DNA from 3 places in the Rouxiella sp. T17 genome. Region 3 is predicted to be linked to each of the others. Evidence: predicted binding sites of a transcription regulator. Region 3 holds the regulator's gene; each other region holds the start of a gene.
The links. Region 3 encodes PhoB, which activates phosphate uptake and scavenging genes when phosphate is short. Its sites were predicted from a motif close to CTGTCATAAAACTGNCNNAT; they were not measured.
Positions count from the first base shown of each region.

Region 1: pitA (inorganic phosphate transporter PitA) is a predicted target of PhoB. The motif match lies at 4,951-4,970, and genes of this name have one in related genera.
Region 2: phnC (phosphonate ABC transporter ATP-binding protein) is a predicted target of PhoB. The motif match lies at 2,893-2,912, and genes of this name have one in related genera.

Region 1 covers NZ_JAWUEA010000027.1:220,877-227,124, forward strand. Annotated here, with positions in the region: gene prlC (oligopeptidase A) at 1-235, shown strand, start outside; gene rsmJ (16S rRNA (guanine(1516)-N(2))-methyltransferase RsmJ) at 245-991, shown strand; gene SC206_RS08755 (MerR family transcriptional regulator) at 976-1,818, opposite strand; gene uspA (universal stress protein UspA) at 2,030-2,473, opposite strand; gene uspB (universal stress protein UspB) at 2,911-3,246, shown strand; gene pitA (inorganic phosphate transporter PitA) at 3,380-4,879, opposite strand; gene SC206_RS08775 (NAD(P)/FAD-dependent oxidoreductase) at 5,198-6,248, shown strand, end outside.
Region 2 covers NZ_JAWUEA010000034.1:55,336-61,583, reverse strand. Annotated here, with positions in the region: gene pbpG (D-alanyl-D-alanine endopeptidase) at 1-611, shown strand, start outside; gene SC206_RS22080 (hypothetical protein) at 768-851, opposite strand; gene SC206_RS13205 (Hok/Gef family protein) at 1,095-1,253, opposite strand; gene SC206_RS13200 (Yip1 family protein) at 2,086-2,676, shown strand; gene phnC (phosphonate ABC transporter ATP-binding protein) at 2,962-3,813, shown strand; gene phnD (phosphonate ABC transporter substrate-binding protein) at 3,904-4,836, shown strand; gene phnE (phosphonate ABC transporter, permease protein PhnE) at 4,937-5,800, shown strand; gene phnE (phosphonate ABC transporter, permease protein PhnE) at 5,800-6,248, shown strand, end outside.
Region 3 covers NZ_JAWUEA010000035.1:101,883-108,130, forward strand. Annotated here, with positions in the region: gene sbcC (exonuclease subunit SbcC) at 17-3,271, opposite strand; gene sbcD (exonuclease subunit SbcD) at 3,268-4,524, opposite strand; gene phoB (phosphate response regulator transcription factor PhoB) at 4,745-5,434, shown strand; gene phoR (phosphate regulon sensor histidine kinase PhoR) at 5,508-6,248, shown strand, end outside.

The DNA.
Region 1 (6,248 bases), on a different contig from region 3:
CGCTGGTTATTACAGCTATCTGTGGGCGGAAGTGCTCTCTGCCGACGCCTATTCGCGCTTCGAAGAAGAGGGAATTTTCAACCGCGAAACCGGCCAGTCGTTCCTTGATAACATCTTGTCGCGCGGCGGTTCCGAAGAGCCGATGGAGCTGTTTAAACGCTTCCGTGGCCGTGAACCACAGCTGGATGCTATGCTGCGCCACTATGATATTAAAGAGCAGAGTGTTGAAGGATAACCGCCTCCCGTGAGTGTGTTTTTAACCTGTGAAGAAGGCGCCGATGCAGGCGCCTTATCTATTCTGGCCGAACGCTGGAAACTGGTCTCTGACCCCGACGCCATTATGGCGCTGGTGCTGACGGCCAAACGCCTCGAATTGCGCAAGCGCGATGAACCCAAGCTGGGTGCAATTTATGTCGATTTTGTTGGCGGCACGATGGGCCATCGGCGTAAATTTGGCGGCGGTCGTGGCGAAGCGGTGGCCAAGGCGGTCGGCATTAAAGGCAGCTATTTGCCGGATGTAGTCGATGCCACGGCGGGGCTTGGGCGCGACGCGTTCGTGCTGGCCGCGCTGGGTTGTCACGTCAGAATGATTGAACGTAATCCGGTGGTTGCCGCGTTGCTGGACGACGGCCTGAACCGTGGTTATCAGGATGCGGAAATCGGTCCGTGGTTGCAGCAACGCTTAACGCTGCTGCACGGCTCCAGCCTGACCGCGCTCGGCGAGATTTCACCGCGTCCACAGGTAGTTTATCTGGATCCGATGTATCCACATCGGCAGAAAAGTGCCTTGGTAAAGAAAGAGATGCGCGTGTTTCAGGGGTTGGTCGGTGCAGACGATGACGCCGACGGCCTGCTCGAACCGGCACGACGTTTAGCCACTAAACGTATTGTGGTGAAACGTCCTGATTACGCGCCGCCGATGGCCGATATTCCGGCTCAGGCAGCGGTTACGACGAAAAGTCACCGCTTTGATATTTATACACCGCTTTGATATTTATACACTGCTTTAAGATGCGACGCCTTGCCGAGCAGCATCACCGGCAGGCCTCGCTGTAACCAAGCGTCAAACACCGCCTGCTGGCGTTCGTTCAGCGGGCAGTCTGACCAAATCAAATAATGTTCCATCCCGAAAGCCGCCAGATCCGGTTCTTCCACCTCGGCGCGCACAATCTCGACGTTTAATCCCTCGCCCGACAAACGCAACGACTCAAGCCACAGTTCCAGCGGATCGTCGATTTGCATCGGCAGCAACAGCACCTGCGCGCGGGTTTTATGGCGCAATACCCGCATCATATAGGTCGCGTACTCAAGCAGAATGCTGTCAAACAGGCCTTTTTGCTGAATAAGCGTCGTTTGGGTGCTGGTGGTCAGGAAGGCGCGAATCGGGCGAAAAACGCGATTCACTAAATAGGTCAGCGGATATTCGCGGCCAAAGCGCCAGATGAGACGACGCAGCTTGAGCCATTCTCCTTCCCCAAGGCAGTGCAGGATTTCGGCCTGCAGTCCGCGCCAGCTGCTGTTGTGGCGCGCAACGTTGTCATTCAAAAGCGTGTAACTCTCGCGAGTATCAATATGGGGGCGAATTTCGCCTATCGGAATGCCGGCAGAAAGGGTTTTGACTATCGAATGCAAACGCGTGAGATCGTTATCGCTATACCAACGGCTGCCGCGCTCGTCGTGGCGCGGCTGAATAAGGCCAAGTCGCTGCCAGGTGCGCAGATTAACGGGAAGCACGCCGCAAAGCTGGGCGGTGGTTTCAATATTATAGTGGCGAGGTAGCGGGCGAGCCCATTTGTTGCCGGAAAATTGTGTGTCCATAGCTAACAAAATCCATTTGTTCACAAATGATTCACTAGCTATAAGATAAATGGGCGATTTTGTATAGCATGTTTTAAGTTGATCGAAATTTAATAAAGCGAAATTTGAGCTACATCATTTTCTAGTGAAAACAACTGAACGGGAGGTGCAAATTTGCACCTCCGCGAGGATCTTTCGGCGCCAAGTGTTTCAGCGCCAATGCGTCGAGTCGTTACTCGTCGTCTTCTTCAGGATCGCGCAGCGGCACAATCAGCATATCGATGTGTACCGTGTTAATCAGCTGGCGCGCCGAAGACATCAGCTTGCTCCAGAAGTCCTGATGATGGCCGCAAATCACTAAATCCACGTCATACTGCTTGATGGCATCGACCAGAACCTGCGCTAAATCGCCGCTGCCGCTAAGCGTGCCGGCAATCGGATAGCCTGCGTTCTGGGAAAGTTCGGTCAACGCGTTGTGCGTTTCTTCGGAAATACGCTTTTGCATGTCGCCGAGATTAACGTCAATCAGGCCGGTGTACAGGTCCGAATAGTTCACATCAACGTGGATAAGAGACACTTTGGCATTGTAAGGCTGAGCCAGTGAGACGGCTTTCGCGACCAGCACTCTACTCTCTGGAGAAAGATCAACCGCAATCAGAATATGTTTATAAGCCATAAGAAACTCCTTCCATAAGTCATTTAACGTTTGTTCGGATTATTTATCTGTCGTCCTGGTGCTGCTGTCAGCATTAATCATTGCATAAACAATAGGCTGAAAAACTAGCATACCTCAAGTATAGCTGTAAAACGTCATTCATAACGGCTTCATTCGTATGAGCAATGTCATGTATCTGACTGTTCGGGCAGACTTACCGCGAGAAATATTGCTTTTTCACTCCCCGAATTTTATTTCGTTTCCTACACTCATTATTAAGCGGGAGCGCGGTTTTTCATCCTGTTACATCGATTGAGTCAAGAGGGATGAGGCTAGCCCGGACGAGTGCCGGGGGGCGGGCAGCATTTGGCCCAGGGGATAAGATAAAAAGCGGTGGAAAGGGCGGGAGACTCGCTGGCGTTTGGCGGAGAGTTTTGAGGTCGCCTTAAGGGGGAAACATGATCAGTCCCAATGCGCTATTTTGGGCTTTGTGTGTCGTTTGTGTCGTGAATATGCTGCGTTATTACTCTTCTCTACGGGCGTTGCTGGTGGTATTGCGAGGGTGCGATCCGCTGCTTTATCAATACGTTGATGGAGGCGGTTTCTTTACCGCGCACGGACAGCCCAGCAAGCAAATAAGACTCGTGCGTTATATCTATGCCCAGCGTTATGTTGACCATCATGATGAGGAGTTTATTCGCCGTTGTGAACGGGTGCGCGGGCAGTTTGTGCTGACCACCGCGCTGTGCGGACTCATCCTGATCAGTATGCTCGCCATGTTAATTTGGTATTAACTCACCAATAAGACTCTGAAGGTGAGTGATAAGACTCAGAAGGTCTCTAAGATTCTGAAGCAAAAAATAAAGGCGGCGCATTCTCATGCACCGCCTTTTTCTTTTTCTGCTTCTCTAAAACAGACTGACCGGTTTAAACCAGCTTGAGCGCCAGCCAGTACAGCGCGCCCGAGAGCAGAATCGACACCGGCAACGTGAGCAACCACGCCAGCGCGATGTTCTTGATAGTCTTGCTCTGTACGCCACCGCCATCAACAATCATCGTACCGGCAACGGCCGACGAGAGGACGTGAGTGGTGGAAACCGGCATGCCGGTATAGCTGGCGACGCCAATCGATACCGCCGCCGTCACCTGTGCAGAGAGGCCCTGCGCATAAGTCATGCCTTTCTTGCCAATCTTCTCGCCGATAGTCGTCGCGACACGTTTCCAGCCCACCATGGTTCCCAGCGCCAATGCCAGCGCGACGGCCACGATAATCCAGATAGGCGCGTACTCGACGGTTTCCAGCAAGTCACCGTGCAGGTCGTTGAGGAAGCGCTTGTCGGCTGCAGAGGTTTCGCTCAGCTTGGCCGTTTTATCCACGGTATCGGCAACGCACATCAGCATACGACGCATCTGGCTACGCTGGTCTGGTGCCAATTCGCTATAACTTTGCAGGTTAGTCAGCAGGCCCTGAGTGCGGGTGATTGCTTCCATCGCCAAGCTGTCGTTACAGTGAAAATCAACCGTCGCGTTAACGTTGCTGTCGGTCGGTGCAGGCACCAGCGGCGTCAGCGCGACCACCTCAGGCAGCGCCTGATTGTGCTGCTGATAATACTGTTGCAGATGCGTCACGGCATCTCGCGTACGGGTAATGTCGTAGCCCGTCGCGTTCATATTCAGAACGAAACCAGCAGGAGCGACACCAATCAATACCAGCATAATCAGACCAATGCCTTTCTGACCGTCGTTCGCGCCATGGGAGAAACTGACTCCGATGGCGGACAGGATCAGGGCAATACGCGTCCAGAATGGCGGCTTTTTCTTGCCATCCTGCTTTTCGCGCTCTGCCGGCGTCAGGTGAATACGTTTACGCTTTTTGTTTCCGCTCCAGTAACGACGAAGCAGGAAAATCATGGTTCCGGCAATAATCATCCCGACTAGCGGAGAGATAATTAATGACAGGAAAATACCAATCATTTTCGGAATGTTTAGAGCATCAATCACCGAACTGTGGGTCATCAACGCGTTGGTTAACCCGACGCCGATAATCGAACCAATGAGCGTGTGAGAGCTGGACGCGGGCAGGCCGAAATACCAGGTTCCCAGGTTCCAGATAATCGCCGCCAGAAGCATCGAAAACACCATGGCGAGGCCATGTGCAGAACCCACGTTCAACAGCAAATCGGTTGGAAGCAAGTGGACGATGGCGTAAGCCACGCTCAAGCCGCCAAGCATGACGCCGAAGAAATTGAATACGCCAGCCATCACAACCGCAAGTTGTGAACGCATAGCGCGCGTATAAATCACAGTCGCCACTGCGTTTGCCGTATCGTGGAAGCCGTTAATGGCTTCGTAGAACAACACAAACAGTAATGCGAGTATCAATAACAGGCCGGTATGGAAATCCAACCCGGCGAATAAATGCAGCATAATTGTTACGCCAGTTTGTGGACATGAACGCCGCGCATTATCTGCGAGAACAGGGTGAGTGGAAAAGAAAAATATGACATTTTTTTGTCTAAACGTAGGTGAGAAATCAATGATATGCAAAGGTAATATTTATATCTATCTGATTTAATGTGACTTTTACTTCTGAAACATTTATTTACCGTCGACGATTATTGAGCAGGAATCTGGCTTATCGACGCCGCAGGGCTTACAATCTGCCGCCCAAGAAGCTGATTTGCACGCTTTTTGTGCATTTTTCGGCAGTTTTTTTCTTTGTGATAGCAGATTTGAGAGGCTTATGTGGATCAGTTCGACGTTGTAGTCATTGGTGCCGGTGCGGCAGGAATGTTTTGTGCTGCGCAGGCAGGCCAGGGTGGCTGCAAGGTTTTGTTGCTCGATAACGGCAAAAAACTGGGACGCAAAATTCTCATGTCAGGCGGTGGACGCTGTAATTTCACCAATCTGTATACCGAACCGGCCGCCTATCTTTCCGAAAACCCGCATTTCTGCAAATCTGCACTGGCGCGTTATACCCAGTGGGATTTTATCGATTTGGTCAGCCGCTATAATATCGCGTGGCATGAAAAAACGCTGGGTCAGCTGTTCTGCGACGATTCCGCGCAGCAAATTGTGGCGATGCTCGAGCAGGAATGTGAAAAAGGCCATGTCGTGACGCGCCTGCGCAGCGACATTGGCGCGGTTGAAAAAACCGACGACGGCTTTACGCTACAGGTTAACGGTCAACAAGTAAGCGCTCGTTCGCTTGTGGTGGCGAGTGGTGGACTTTCGATGCCGGGCTTGGGCGCGTCGCCTTTCGGCTATCGTCTGGCCGAGCAGTTTGGCCTTAAAGTCTTGCCGACCCGCGCCGGGCTGGTGCCTTTTACGCTGCATAAACCGCTGCTGGAACATTTACAGACGCTTTCCGGCGTTTCCGTTCCGTCGGTGATGACGGCGCAGGACGGCACCGTATTCCGCGAAAGCCTGCTGTTTACCCATCGTGGGCTTTCTGGTCCAGCCGTTTTACAGCTCTCGAGCTACTGGCAACCCGGCGAGTTTGTCAGCGTTGATTTACTGCCCGGCGTCGATTTAGCGGCTTTCCTGAATCAGCAGCGTCAAGAGCATCCGAATCAGAGCCTGAAAAACACCCTTTCTATTCATTTGCCGAAACGGCTGGTGGAGTGTCTGCAAACGTTGGGGCAGATTCCCGATGTCACGCTTAAGCAGCTTAATCCGCCGCAGCAGGCCGCGCTGGTTGAGCAATTGCAAAACTGGCAGGTGCAGCCGAACGGCACGGAAGGTTACCGCACGGCGGAAGTTACGCTGGGTGGCGTCGATACTCGCGCGCTGTCGT
Region 2 (6,248 bases), on a different contig from region 3:
ATAGCGAAATCACTCGTCGTCAGATGATTCAGTTAGCGCTGATGTCATCTGAAAACCGCGCGGCGGCCAGTCTGGCGGCGCATTATCCGGGCGGTTACGACGCCTTTATTCGCGCGATGAATGCAAAAGCCAAAGCATTGGGCATGACGCATACCCGCTATGTTGAGCCAACGGGGTTGTCGATCAACAACGTTTCAACTGCGCGCGATTTAACGCGTTTACTGATGGCGACCCGCATGTATCCGCTGATGGGTGAACTCAGCACCACGCAGGAAAAAACGGCGGTGTTCAGCCATCCTGCCTATGCGCTGCCTTTTAGAAATACTAACCATTTGATTATGAACGATAAATGGAATATTCAGCTGACCAAAACGGGTTACACCGATGAGGCGGGGCATTGTTTGGCGATGCGCACCGTGATTAACGGCAAGCCGGTGACGCTGGTGGTGCTGGACGCCTTCGGTAAATTTACCGCTTTCGCCGACGCATCGCGTTTACGTACCTGGATGGAAACGGGCAAAACCGTGCCGGTTCCGCAAATCGCCAAAGTTTATCGTAAAGAGAAAGATCAGCAGCGCACCGAGCCGACTATCGAGCAGGCCGCTGATTAAAGATTCTCAGTAAAGCGATTAACCCTAAAAATCGGCAATAAAAAAAGCCCGTCCGGTACATCTCTGTGCCGAACGGGCTTTGTTTTGGTAAAGAGTGTCGCGTTAAGACGCGGTTGTGGTGCTAAATTGTGGTGCTAAGTCGTGCTAAATGCGGCATTAGAAAATCAGTTTAAACACGCCGGTCAGGGTCAGCAGGCCCACAATAAAGATGATAGCGATTATCCATAGAAAAATTTTCATGTTCTCTCCTTAAAAGATGCGATTTCGAACAGCCATCGCTAACTCAATGATGTTCTTCTCTTAAGTATAGACACTGTCGCTGAAAACGCCTTTTCAGCTGCTCTTTTTATTCGCGGACGCTGCCTTGTTGATACAATATTCACGCTTTATAGCGTAAAAGAAGTAAAGAAAAAATCAGGTGCTTACGGATCTCTCATCCAAAACGCTTAACGAACGGGAGCGAACCCCCGTCGTTAAAATGCATTACCTCACAACTTTGCAATCAAGCAATGCTGCAACCTCTACTCCAAAGCTCTTAACCGTAACTTCACAGGCTGAATCTTTTATCATCCAAATAAAACTTAAAAAAGATAAACAAAATATCAGGCAAATAAGAACCGTGGCTAAAGATTTATTAAACATAAAAGCCTCTCTTGCAAATTACTGCGTGAGGCGCTATCTTTACGTTTCGTGGACGAAAGATGCGCCCCGGTTTAAATAATCTAAACAGATTATCTTTATCGGGGCTTTTCTCTTTCTGATCCAAGTAAATTATTCAACGTAACATAAAGAATTAATGCTTATCGAGATAATACGTCATGCTTAGAACAGAAAGATCCTAAGCACCCGCGCGAAGTGTACCAGCCTCCCCCCTAAATGCTACGAAAAAAACCTTATATTTCATTTGTTTAATAAGTTTAAATCAAAGCTTCCCTCAAGGTTTGTCTTATTGGTTTTTTATATTATCGATACGATTAACACACCTGATTAATAATGAATTAATTTATATTAAATAATTAAACTATCACCTCATTTATCAGACAAATTGCATTTGCATAATAGTGTCTGATTCTCTATTGTATTTTTAGCAGCACGGATTAGGACCCTGTGTTTCTACCTCTAAACATTTAGAGCCTCTATTGCTGTACTCGGATGACCCCGGGTGATTAATTTCACATCGGGGTTTTTCTGTTTTATTAGAAGTGTTTTGTACCTTGTTTTTAAATGTTGTTTTTAATTCTACTTGGCTTTTAAATCGTATTTAACGCGATAATGAAAAAATAACTGTGCTTCCTTTTTTGTAAAGCTCCTTTGTCCCGGCGCGCAGCTCTGCCAGCACGCGCTATACTTGCTCATAAGGTCGCCAACTTTTTTCTCTGCCGCGTGGGTTTTTATGCCTTTAGGGCAATTTGCAGAGTTAAAGGACTAAATTCTGGCCGCTGGGGGCGACCTTCAGCGTGCAAGGGGGTGTATCATGGTAAATCATGTCTGGGGGCTGTTTTCTCATCCTGGTCCCGAACTGAAACGTATTCAACGTGAACATGAATCGGTATCTCACGTCTATTCTCATCATGTCCTGCTGATGGCACTCGTTCCTGTTATCTGTTCCTTTATTGGGACGACACAGTTTGGCTGGAACTTTGGTGATAATCAAAGACTCCAGATCTCCTTGCTCACAGCAGCTTCTATAGCAGCCGCCTTTTATGTATTAATTCTTTGTGCCGTCGCGGTAATGGGGCGAATCATCTATTGGATGGCGCGTCGGTACGAGAGTCGGCCCAGTCTGAACAGCTGTATTGTGTTCGCCGGTTATGTTGCAACGCCGATGTTCCTGAGCGGGATTGTCGCGCTGTATCCACTGGTATGGCTGTGCCTGTTTGTCGGCCTTGTCGGCCTGTGTTACAGCGGTTATCTGCTGTATTTGGGCATCCCTAATTTCCTCGAGATTGACCACAAAGAGGGCTTCCTGTTTTCCAGTTCGACCTTGGCAATAGGCGTGCTGGTGCTGGAATTCTTGCTGGGCGTCACGGTGATTATGTGGGGATATGGTTCACGCCTGTTTTAATGAACATTGTTTTAATGAACATTGTTATAATGAACATAGCTTTAATGAATCTTGCTGTAATAAGCATAAAGGTGATGAACTAAAATATTAATGAAGTTACAGATAACGGAGGAAAAAGTATCAACTCTCTCAATCAGCAACAATAAATCCCTGTCTGGTACTAGCCAGTCAGGGATTTTTTTTGCCTTCTTGTCGCGTCATCTGCCCGCCACCAAACCATCATTAATCTGTCACAGTTATCGCGCTTAATGGACCTCAATTATATAAGCAATCGGAGACAGCATGATGGCGCAAGCTCGACTCAAGCTGGCACAGGCTGACTATTTGCCCGCTCAGCCACAAACGCAGACCCAGCATCAAAATAAAGTCTTAGACGTGAAAGGGCTGGTGAAATCTTATAAGTCAGGCTCGCGCGTGCTGAATAATATTAATTTTGAGCTGCACGCCGGCGAATTTGTTGCCGTGATTGGTCGCTCCGGCGCAGGGAAATCTACGTTATTACATGTATTGAATGGCACCATTCCACTGAGTGAAGGCAGCGTTGTTTGTCATTATGATGAAGGTGACGAGCAGGAGCTGGCGGGACTGACAGGCAAGGCGCTGCGTCGCTGGCGCGCGGGTTGTGGCATGATTTTTCAAGACTTTTGTCTGGTCCCACGTCTTGACGTGCTGACAAACGTGCTGCTTGGCCGTCTTAGCCAAACGTCAACGCTGCGATCATTTTTCAATCAGTTTGATGATGAAGATCGCGCCCGTGCTATCTCACTGCTCGAATGGCTGCACATGTTGCCGCACGCGTTGCAGCGGGCCGAAAATCTTTCCGGCGGTCAGATGCAGCGCGTCGCTATTTGCCGTGCGCTGATGCAAAACCCGAAAATATTACTCGCCGATGAACCGGTAGCCTCTCTCGATCCGAAAAATACCCTGCGCATTATGAATGCGTTAAAGAAAGTCAGTGAAGACAATATTGCCGTGATGGTTAATCTTCACTCGGTGGAATTGGTCAGAGAATATTGTACTCGCGTAATAGGTATTGCTCACGGCGAGATTATTTATGATGGCCATCCCGATTATTTGACCGACTCGCTTTTGCATCGTCTTTATGGCGAAGAGAGTGAAAGCATGAATGCGCACTAAAGTTGTCGACGCTTTCTCTCTCTATTGTAAAAACAATAAGAAAATCTTGTTCCTATAAATTCTAATCAAACTACGCAAGGTCTTTATTACATGAAGAAGCTATTACGTCTGGCGGTATTGGTTGCGAGTTCAATCACGGCAATGAGCACGATGGCCGCAGAGGCACCAAAAGAGTTGAATCTGGGGATATTAGGCGGGCAAAATGCCACCCAGCAAATCGGCGATAATATGTGCGTTAAAGAGTTCTTTGATAAAGAGCTGAACGTCGATACCAAACTACGCAACTCTTCTGATTACTCCGGTGTTATTCAGGGCTTATTAGGCGGAAAAGTTGATGTGGTATTAAGCATGTCACCGTCATCCTTTGCCTCGGTATATTTGAATAATCCAAAAGCGGTCGACATTGCCGGTATTGTCGTTGATGACACCGATCAGTCGCGCGGTTATCACTCCGTCGTAGTAGTAAAAGCAGACAGCCCTTATAAAAAGCTCGAAGATTTAAAAGGTAAAGCCTTTGGCTTCGCTGATCCTGATTCAACTTCAGGTTACCTTATTCCAAACGCGGCCTTTAAAAAGATGTTTGGCGGCTCGACGGATGACCAATATAAAGGTTTCTTCTCCAGCACCACATTTTCAGGCGGCCACGAGCAGGATATTCTCGGCGTCTTGAATGGTCAGTTCGCTGGCGCAGTAGCCTGGGCCTCAATGATTGGCGATCGTGAAACGGGTTATACCTCGGGCGCTTTCACGCGCATGATGCGCATGGGCCATCCCGACCTGATGAAACAGGTGCGCATTATCTGGGAATCGCCATTAATTCCTAATGGCCCGGTTCTGGTGAGCAATTCAATGCCTGCCGATTTCAAAGCCAAAGTGGTTGCGGCTATTCATAAGCTGGATAAAGAAAATCACGCCTGCTTTATCAAAGCGGTAGGTGGCAAACAGCATATCGGGCCTGCAACGCTGGCCGATTATCAGCAAATTATCGACATGAAAAAAGAATTGACCCAAGGCGGGCGTTAATCGCCGTCGCACGATCTGGCTGGGGTGTTGAGGTTATTAATTCACCCCAGCCGACGTATCCGAACTGATTTACTGCCTCTCACTTTGCGGAAGCCTTATTTTGAATACAGAATTTCATCATTATTATCAGCAAATACGTAGCCGACAAAAAAGGGAAGCGCTGATATGGTCCGGCTTGATGCTAGTCCTCTATTTATGGGCGGGGAGTATTTCCGAACTTAATGTCAAAACCGTCATTATCAACGCGCCGCACTTCTTCGATTATCTCGCCCAAACCGTGCCAACCTTACATCTTTCCACGCTATTTTCCGACGGCCATACCAAAGGCTCTTTTGCCTATTGGGGCTATCGATTAAATATTCAGCTGCCGCTAATTTGGGAAACTATCCAGCTCGCCTTTTCCTCGACGATTCTCTCGACGGCGCTTTCAGTGGTGCTGGCTTTTATTGCCGCCAATAATACCGACTCGCCCAAATGGCTGAAATTCAGCGTGCGCACCTTTGTGGCTTTTTTACGCACCATGCCCGAATTAGCGTGGGCAGTGATGTGCGTGATGGCCTTTGGTGTAGGCGCGATTCCGGGCTTTATTGCGCTGACACTACACACCGTGGGCAGCCTGACCAAACTCTTTTATGAGTCTATTGAAACTGCCTCTGATAAACCCGTCCGTGGTTTAAAAGCCTGCGGTGCCGGGCGCTTGCAAAGAATGCGTTACGCGCTGTGGCCGCAGGTGCAGCCGATATTTCTCTCTTACAGCTTCATGCGTCTGGAAATAAACTTTCGCCAGTCAACCATTCTCGGATTAGTCGGCGCAGGCGGAATAGGGCAGGAGCTCATGACCTCGATAAAACTGGACCGTTATGATCAGGTCAGCATGACGCTGCTGCTTATTATTCTGGTGGTTTCAGTGATGGATTTCGCCTCCGGCAAGCTTCGTAAACGTGTTGTAGAGGGACATTTCTAATGCTAACCGATTCATTAACGCCCGCCGCTGTCGCCTCTATTAAAAATCAGCACGCACACTTATTTAGCGGCCAGCGGAAATATCTGCGTTTATTAGGGATCTCGGCACTCGTCGTGCTGGCCTATTATTTACTGTTCTTCCGCTATTACGGTATTCCGCTGAGTCAATTTACCCACGGCTGTGCAGAAATAGGTAAGTATTTCCTGCGCATGTTCGTGTGGCAGAACTTCTCCGACTGGCCGTTTACCTATTACTTCACTCAAATTGCGATAACGCTCGCCATTGTATTTGCCGGCACGATTACTGCCTCATTTTTGGCGCTGCCACTGTCGTTTCTGGCCGCGCGTAATGTCATGACCACGCCGATGCTGAAGCCTATTTCGTTAATTGTTCGTCGTTTAATGGATATATTACGCGGCCTGGATATGGCGATTTGGGGACTAATTTT
Region 3 (6,248 bases):
TGGCCGTTTTCATTTATTACCCTTCGACTTTAAATCTATTATCCAGCCGACTAATTCCCAATCCGTTGACCTTCCTGACTTTTATCTGCACCGGAATTCGGTCTTTCATTGCCTCGACGTGGCTGATGACGCCAATCGTCTTGCCGCTGGCGTTGAGGCTGTCGAGCGCATCCAGCGCGGTGTCCAGCGTGTCGGCGTCAAGCGTGCCAAAACCTTCGTCGAGGAACAGCGAATCGATACGGGTTTTGTCGCTGACTAAATCGGACAGCGCCAAGGCCAGCGCCAGACTGACCAGAAAACTTTCGCCGCCCGACAGCGTGCGGGTGTCGCGTACGGCGTCGGCCTGCCAGGTATCGACCACTTCAAGCTCGAGGGCGTCGCTGGTTTTGCGTTGCAGGAAATAGCGCCCATGCAGCTTATCCATCTGTTTATTCGCCAGATAAACCAGATGCTCCAGCGTCAGTCCCTGAGCAAAACGACGGAACTTGGCGCCGTCGCTCGAGCCGACGATATGATTGAGATAGCTCCAATCGTCGTGCTGCTCTTGCGATTGAGTAATCTGCGCAAACAGCGCCTGCTGTCCGCTTTGACGCTGTTTATCGCTCTCCAGCTGGCTGCGTAATTCGCCCTGACGCAGCTGCAACGCGCGCAGCTGCTCAGCGAGCGTCGTAAGCTCCGCTGTCAGCGTAGCGATGGCGGTATGCTGTTCGTCGATCCCGTCCGGGCGGTTTTGAAGATGTTGCACCAGCTGTTCGGCGGATTGCAGCAACAGCGCCTTGCTGCGGGTTTGCTGCTGCTGAAGGTTTTCTTTCAGCTGTTGCAGCTGAAGGCGTTGATTGTCATCGATCAGCGCCGCGATCACTGCCTGTTCGTCAGTGAATTCACTGTCGGCAAGTGCTTGTAACCACTGATTTTTGGCCTGCTCGAGCTGCGTTTCGCCTTGCTGCTTTGACTGATTCAAACTGACTAGCTGGCCCGCGAGCTGGTCGAGCTGCTGCTGAACCGACTGTAACGCCTGTGCCGCCTGCTCGCGCTGTTGCTCGGCGCGCTGCTGTTGCTGGCGCAGCTGCTCGCGAACCGCAGTAATCTGCTGGTCGCCAAACAATTCCGCGCGCTGGGTGCGAAGCTGGGTAAAAAGTGTATGGTTTGCAGCCAGCTGCTGCTCGAGCGCCGCGTTCTCAAGCAGGCCGTTGGCCAGACTTTTTTCCAGCGTTTCACGGCGTTCGTCGAGCAAAATAGTTTGCTGTTGCACCTGCTGCTGCGACTGCTGCGCGGCGTACAGCGCCTCTTTGGCGCGTTGCACGGCAAGCGCGGCGGCGTGATGCTGGGCAACAATCTGCTGAGTTTGCTGCTCTTGCCGATCGCTGTCGTGCAGCCAATGTTGCAGCGTGTCGGCCTGTTGCAGGGAGACGTCTGGCGAGAGCGCGGGGCGGGCCGTTTGCCACTGTTCGAGATAATCAGCCTGCTGTTTGCCGTCTTGCTCAATGGCCTGTTGCAGTCGCTGCTGCTGCTCCTTCAAGGCTTCGGTGCGGGTGCGCAACTCGGTGCCGGTGGTTTGCAGCGCCTCCGTTTGCTCCTTCAGTTTATCGCGCCGTTGCTGAGTGGCAGAAACGCTAACGGCTTGATATTCCTCAATAGAAGGATGCGTCGTCGAGCCGCAGAGCGGGCAGGCATAGCCGGTTTGCAGCCGCGCGCGCTCGGCTTCGAGGCTGACAATATGCTGCTCCTGCGCCAGAATTTTTTCGACATCGGTCAGCTGCTGTTTCTGCTGCTTGTACTGTTCGCGCGCGGCGTTGAGGCGCGTTTCACACTCGGCCAGCTCGCTCTGTCGGGTAATAAATTCCTGCTGCTGGCGGGCAAGGCGCTGGTTAACCTGCTGATAAAGCGGCAATAAAGTGGCAAGTTTTAAACGGGCAGGGCGTAATTCGACTAAATTAGCCAGCTGCTGGCGCTGCATTGCGATGGGAGATTCTGTCTCTAGCGCGCTTTGCTGACGCGTTTGCGCGTCGAGCGCGGCCAACAGCGCTTTTTCCTGCGTCTTGAAAACCGACGTTTTTTCGCTGAGCGCCGCGTGCTCGGCGGTCAGCTGGTGGAAATTCTGCTCAAGCTGTTGATGCTGCTGCTGGCGTTTGGTTTGATCCTGCCGATCGGCGTTGAGCTTTTCCTGCAAGCTCGAGATCCGATGGTCCAGCGGCAGGATCTGCTCTTCAATCAGTTTTTCCTGCTGCTGCCGTACATCGCCTTGATTTTTCTGCGTTTGCAGGGCGCTTTCTAACGCCTGCGCCAGCGGAGTCAGGGTGTTTTGCAACTGCTGCTGGTGAGCATTCAGCTGGCTGATGTGGGCATGAAGCGCCTCCAGCGCCTGCTGCTGACGCGTTCTTTCATTCAACAAAGGGCGCAGTTTTTCGGCGGGTTCGGCACGCGCCAGCTGTTGCAGCTGCGGCAAAGCCTGCTGCGCCTGCTGCTCGGCGGCGTCGAGTTGCTGCTGATATTGCGCATGTTTTTGCTGTTCGCCGTGCCACTGCTGCAACCAGTTCAACCCGCGTTGCTGCTGCGCCGACTGGGCAAGCTGGCTTTTCTCCTGCTCCACAAGCTGGACGAGTTCCTGCTCCAACCGCTGGCGCTGCTCGTCGCTCAGCAGTTCGATGCCCGCCGCGCGCTGGTGCAGCTGGTCGAGATCGACCCTTGCCTGCTTGTGCCGCTCGAAAACCTGCGCCGACAGGCGGCCATAAATCTCCGTGCCCGTCAGCTCTTCGAGCAAATCGGCGCGTTCGTTAGGTTTGGCATTAAGGAAGGCGGCAAACTGACCCTGCGACAGCATCATCGATTTGGTAAAACGGCCAAAATCCAGCCCCGTCAGCTCGGCGATGGCGGGCAGTTTGTCGCGCACCTTGTCAGCCAGAATCTTGCCATCGGCGATTTGTGCCAGCTCGACTTTGGGCGCCTGTAAATTGCCGGTCGGCGAATTGCCCGCGCGACGCTGGCTCCAGAAGGCGCGATAGCCGACACCTTTGACCTCAAATTCCACCTCGGCCAGCGATTCGGAGGTGTGACGAGTCATCAGCTCGTTTTGCGTGGGCGAAACTTCGAGCCGTGGCGTTTTGTGGTACAGCGCCAGACAAATCGCGTCGAGCAGGGTGGTTTTCCCCGCGCCGGTCGCGCCGGTAATCGCAAACAGCCCGTTGCTGGCAAAAGGCTCGGCGGTGAAATCAATCTTCCATTCGCCCTGTAGTGAATTAATGTTTTTTAAACGCAGCGAGAGAATTTTCACGGCTTGACCCCATCTGCCGACGTGATTTCGTCCGCGGAATAGTCGTGTTCAACCTCTTCAATCAGCTGGGAAAACAGCGTACGAATCCTTTGCTGACGGCCTTCTTCGGCCGTAGAGTCCTGCGCCAGACGGCGTTCAAATACTTCACTCACGCTGAGCTCCTTAAGCGTCTCTTTTTCCTGCTGCAACAGGCCCTGCATTCTTTGCTCTTTACTGCGCCGAAGCAGCACCACCTCGACCGGCAGCGGATCGGTGAGCTGCTGAATGCGGCGCTGAATATCGCTGAGATAATCCTGCGTGGCGACCTCGATATCCAGCCACACCACGGGGCCGTTTTCGCGCTGTTCGTAGGCCAGCAGCTGCTGTTCGATTTCGATCAGCGTGCCGCGAATAATTTCCATCGGCTGGGTGCGCGGCACGAATAATGGTTCGACTGAATTCAGCGTAGCGTCTGTAAAATCAAGCAGATAAACACTTTTTTCATTGCTCGCTTCATCAAAACTTAGCGGAATAGGCGAGCCGCTGTAGCGAATGTGTCTGGTTTTGGCAATCTTCTGCGCGCGATGAATGTGGCCAAGCGCCACGTAATCTGCGGGCGGAAAAGCCTGCGCAGGGAAGGCGTCGAGGCTGCCGATATAAATGTCGCGCACTGAATCGGACGTGGTAACGCCGACGGTGGTCAAATGCCCCGTCGCGATAATCGGCAGCGCGAGGCCGAGCGCGTCGCGCTGTGCGCAGGCCGCCTGATACAGCGCCGAATAATGTTGCGTAATGGCTTCCTGTAGCGCCAGCTGCTTGTCATTACCGGACTCTCCGGCCCGGCTCGCCAGCAGGTCACGCGGGCGTAAAAACGGGATCGCGCAGAGGATCGCGCCGGGTTTTCCCTGTCGATCGTTTAAAGTAATGACCTGACGCGCCAGATCTTCGCCGACAGTCGCGATCACCTGCGTATTCAGGCAGGAAAGCAGCTCGCGCGATTCGTTGAGCGTAGCGACGGAATCATGATTACCGGCCAACACCACCAGCTGACAGCCGGTGCGCTGAAGATTGACAATAAAACGGTTGTACAGCTCGCGCGCATAGCTCGGCGGCGAACCGGTATCGAAAATATCGCCCGCGACGATCACCGCATCAACCTGATGAATCTCGACCTGCGAGACCAGCCAGTCGAGAAAGGCCTGATGTTCCGGCGCGCGGCTTTTGGTAAAAAAGTACTGACCAAGATGCCAGTCGGAGGTGTGTATCAGTCGCATGAGGGTCTCGCGGTAGCGGTAACAGGCGGCAAGTATAAACGGCCTGCCTAGCCGCTGTCGTTGGAAAAACGTTGCAGCGACAATCGTCTGCGGCAAATATGACAGTGTGACGAGCCAATGTTGCACGGCGGATTTTTATTCATAAATCTGTCACAAAACTGACGCATAATGACCGCCGAAATCAAAATTAAGTACGCTAACTTATTGGCAGGCTATCAAAATGGCTAGACGCATATTAGTTGTGGAAGATGAAGCACCGATCCGTGAAATGGTCTGTTTTGTCCTTGAGCAGAATGGTTATCACCCTGTTGAAGCCGAAGATTTCGATTCGGCCGTCAATCTCCTGATTGAGCCTTATCCCGAGTTAATTTTACTCGACTGGATGTTACCCGGCGGTTCCGGCATTCAGTTTATCAAGCATCTTAAACGCGAAGCGCTGACCCGCGACATTCCGGTCATGATGCTGACCGCGCGTGGCGAAGAGGAAGATCGCGTACGCGGGCTGGAAGTGGGAGCCGACGACTATATTACCAAGCCGTTTTCACCTAAAGAGCTGGTCGCGCGCATTAAAGCCGTCATGCGCCGTATTTCACCGATGGCGGTGGAAGAGGTGATTGATATGAAAGGGTTGCTGCTCGATCCCTCTTCACATCGCGTGATGGCCAATGAATTGGCGCTCGACATGGGCCCGACCGAATTCAAACTGCTGCACTTCTTTATGACTCACTCCGAACGCGTTTACAGCCGTGAACAATTGCTTAACAATGTCTGGGGCACTAACGTGTACGTGGAAGACCGCACGGTAGACGTGCACATTCGTCGCCTGCGCAAAGCGCTGGAAAGCAGCGGTCACGATCGCATGATTCAGACGGTTCGTGGAACAGGCTACCGTTTCTCCACCCGTTTCTAGATTCTTGACCCTGGCCTTGTCCCCGTACTTTTTATTCTAAACAACAAGGCTTCACTCACAGCGGAGATACTGTGTGTTAGAACGATTGTCGTGGAAACGGCTGGCGGGCGAACTGTTTATGTTCTGCTGTCCGGCACTCATTCTTGCCATCTTTATCGGCTACCTGCCGTGGCTGTTATTGGCGTCGCTGGTTGCGGCGTTAGGCTGGAACTATTTTAACCAGCTTAAACTTTCCCACTGGCTGTGGCTCGACCGCAGTATCACACCGCCCAGCGGATTATGGAGCTGGGAACCGCTGTTTTACGGCCTCAATCAAATGCAGATGCGCAACCGGCGCAGAAGGCGCGAGCTGGCGCTGCTGATCAAACGCTTTCGCAGCGGGGCCGAATCGCTGCCTGACGCCGTGGTGCTGACAACCGAAGAGGGCAATATTTTCTGGTGTAACGGACTGGCGCAACAGCTTCTCGGTTTCCGTTGGCCTGAAGATAATGGCCAGCATCTGTTTAACCTGCTGCGTTACCCCGAGCTGCGACTGTGGATCCAAAGCCAGGATTTCAGTCGTCCGCTGACTCTCCAGCTTAATAATGGTCATTGGGTCGAGTTCCGCGTGATGCCCTATTCCGAAGGGCAACTGCTGATCGTCGCCCGTGATGTGACCCAAATGCGCCAGCTCGAAGGCGCACGGCGTAACTTCTTTGCCAATGTCAGTCACGAGCTGCGCACGCCGCTGACGGTGTTGCAGGGTTATCTGGAAATGATGGATGACGATTCGCTGGAAGGGCCTTTCCGCAGCAAGGCGCTGGACACCATGCAG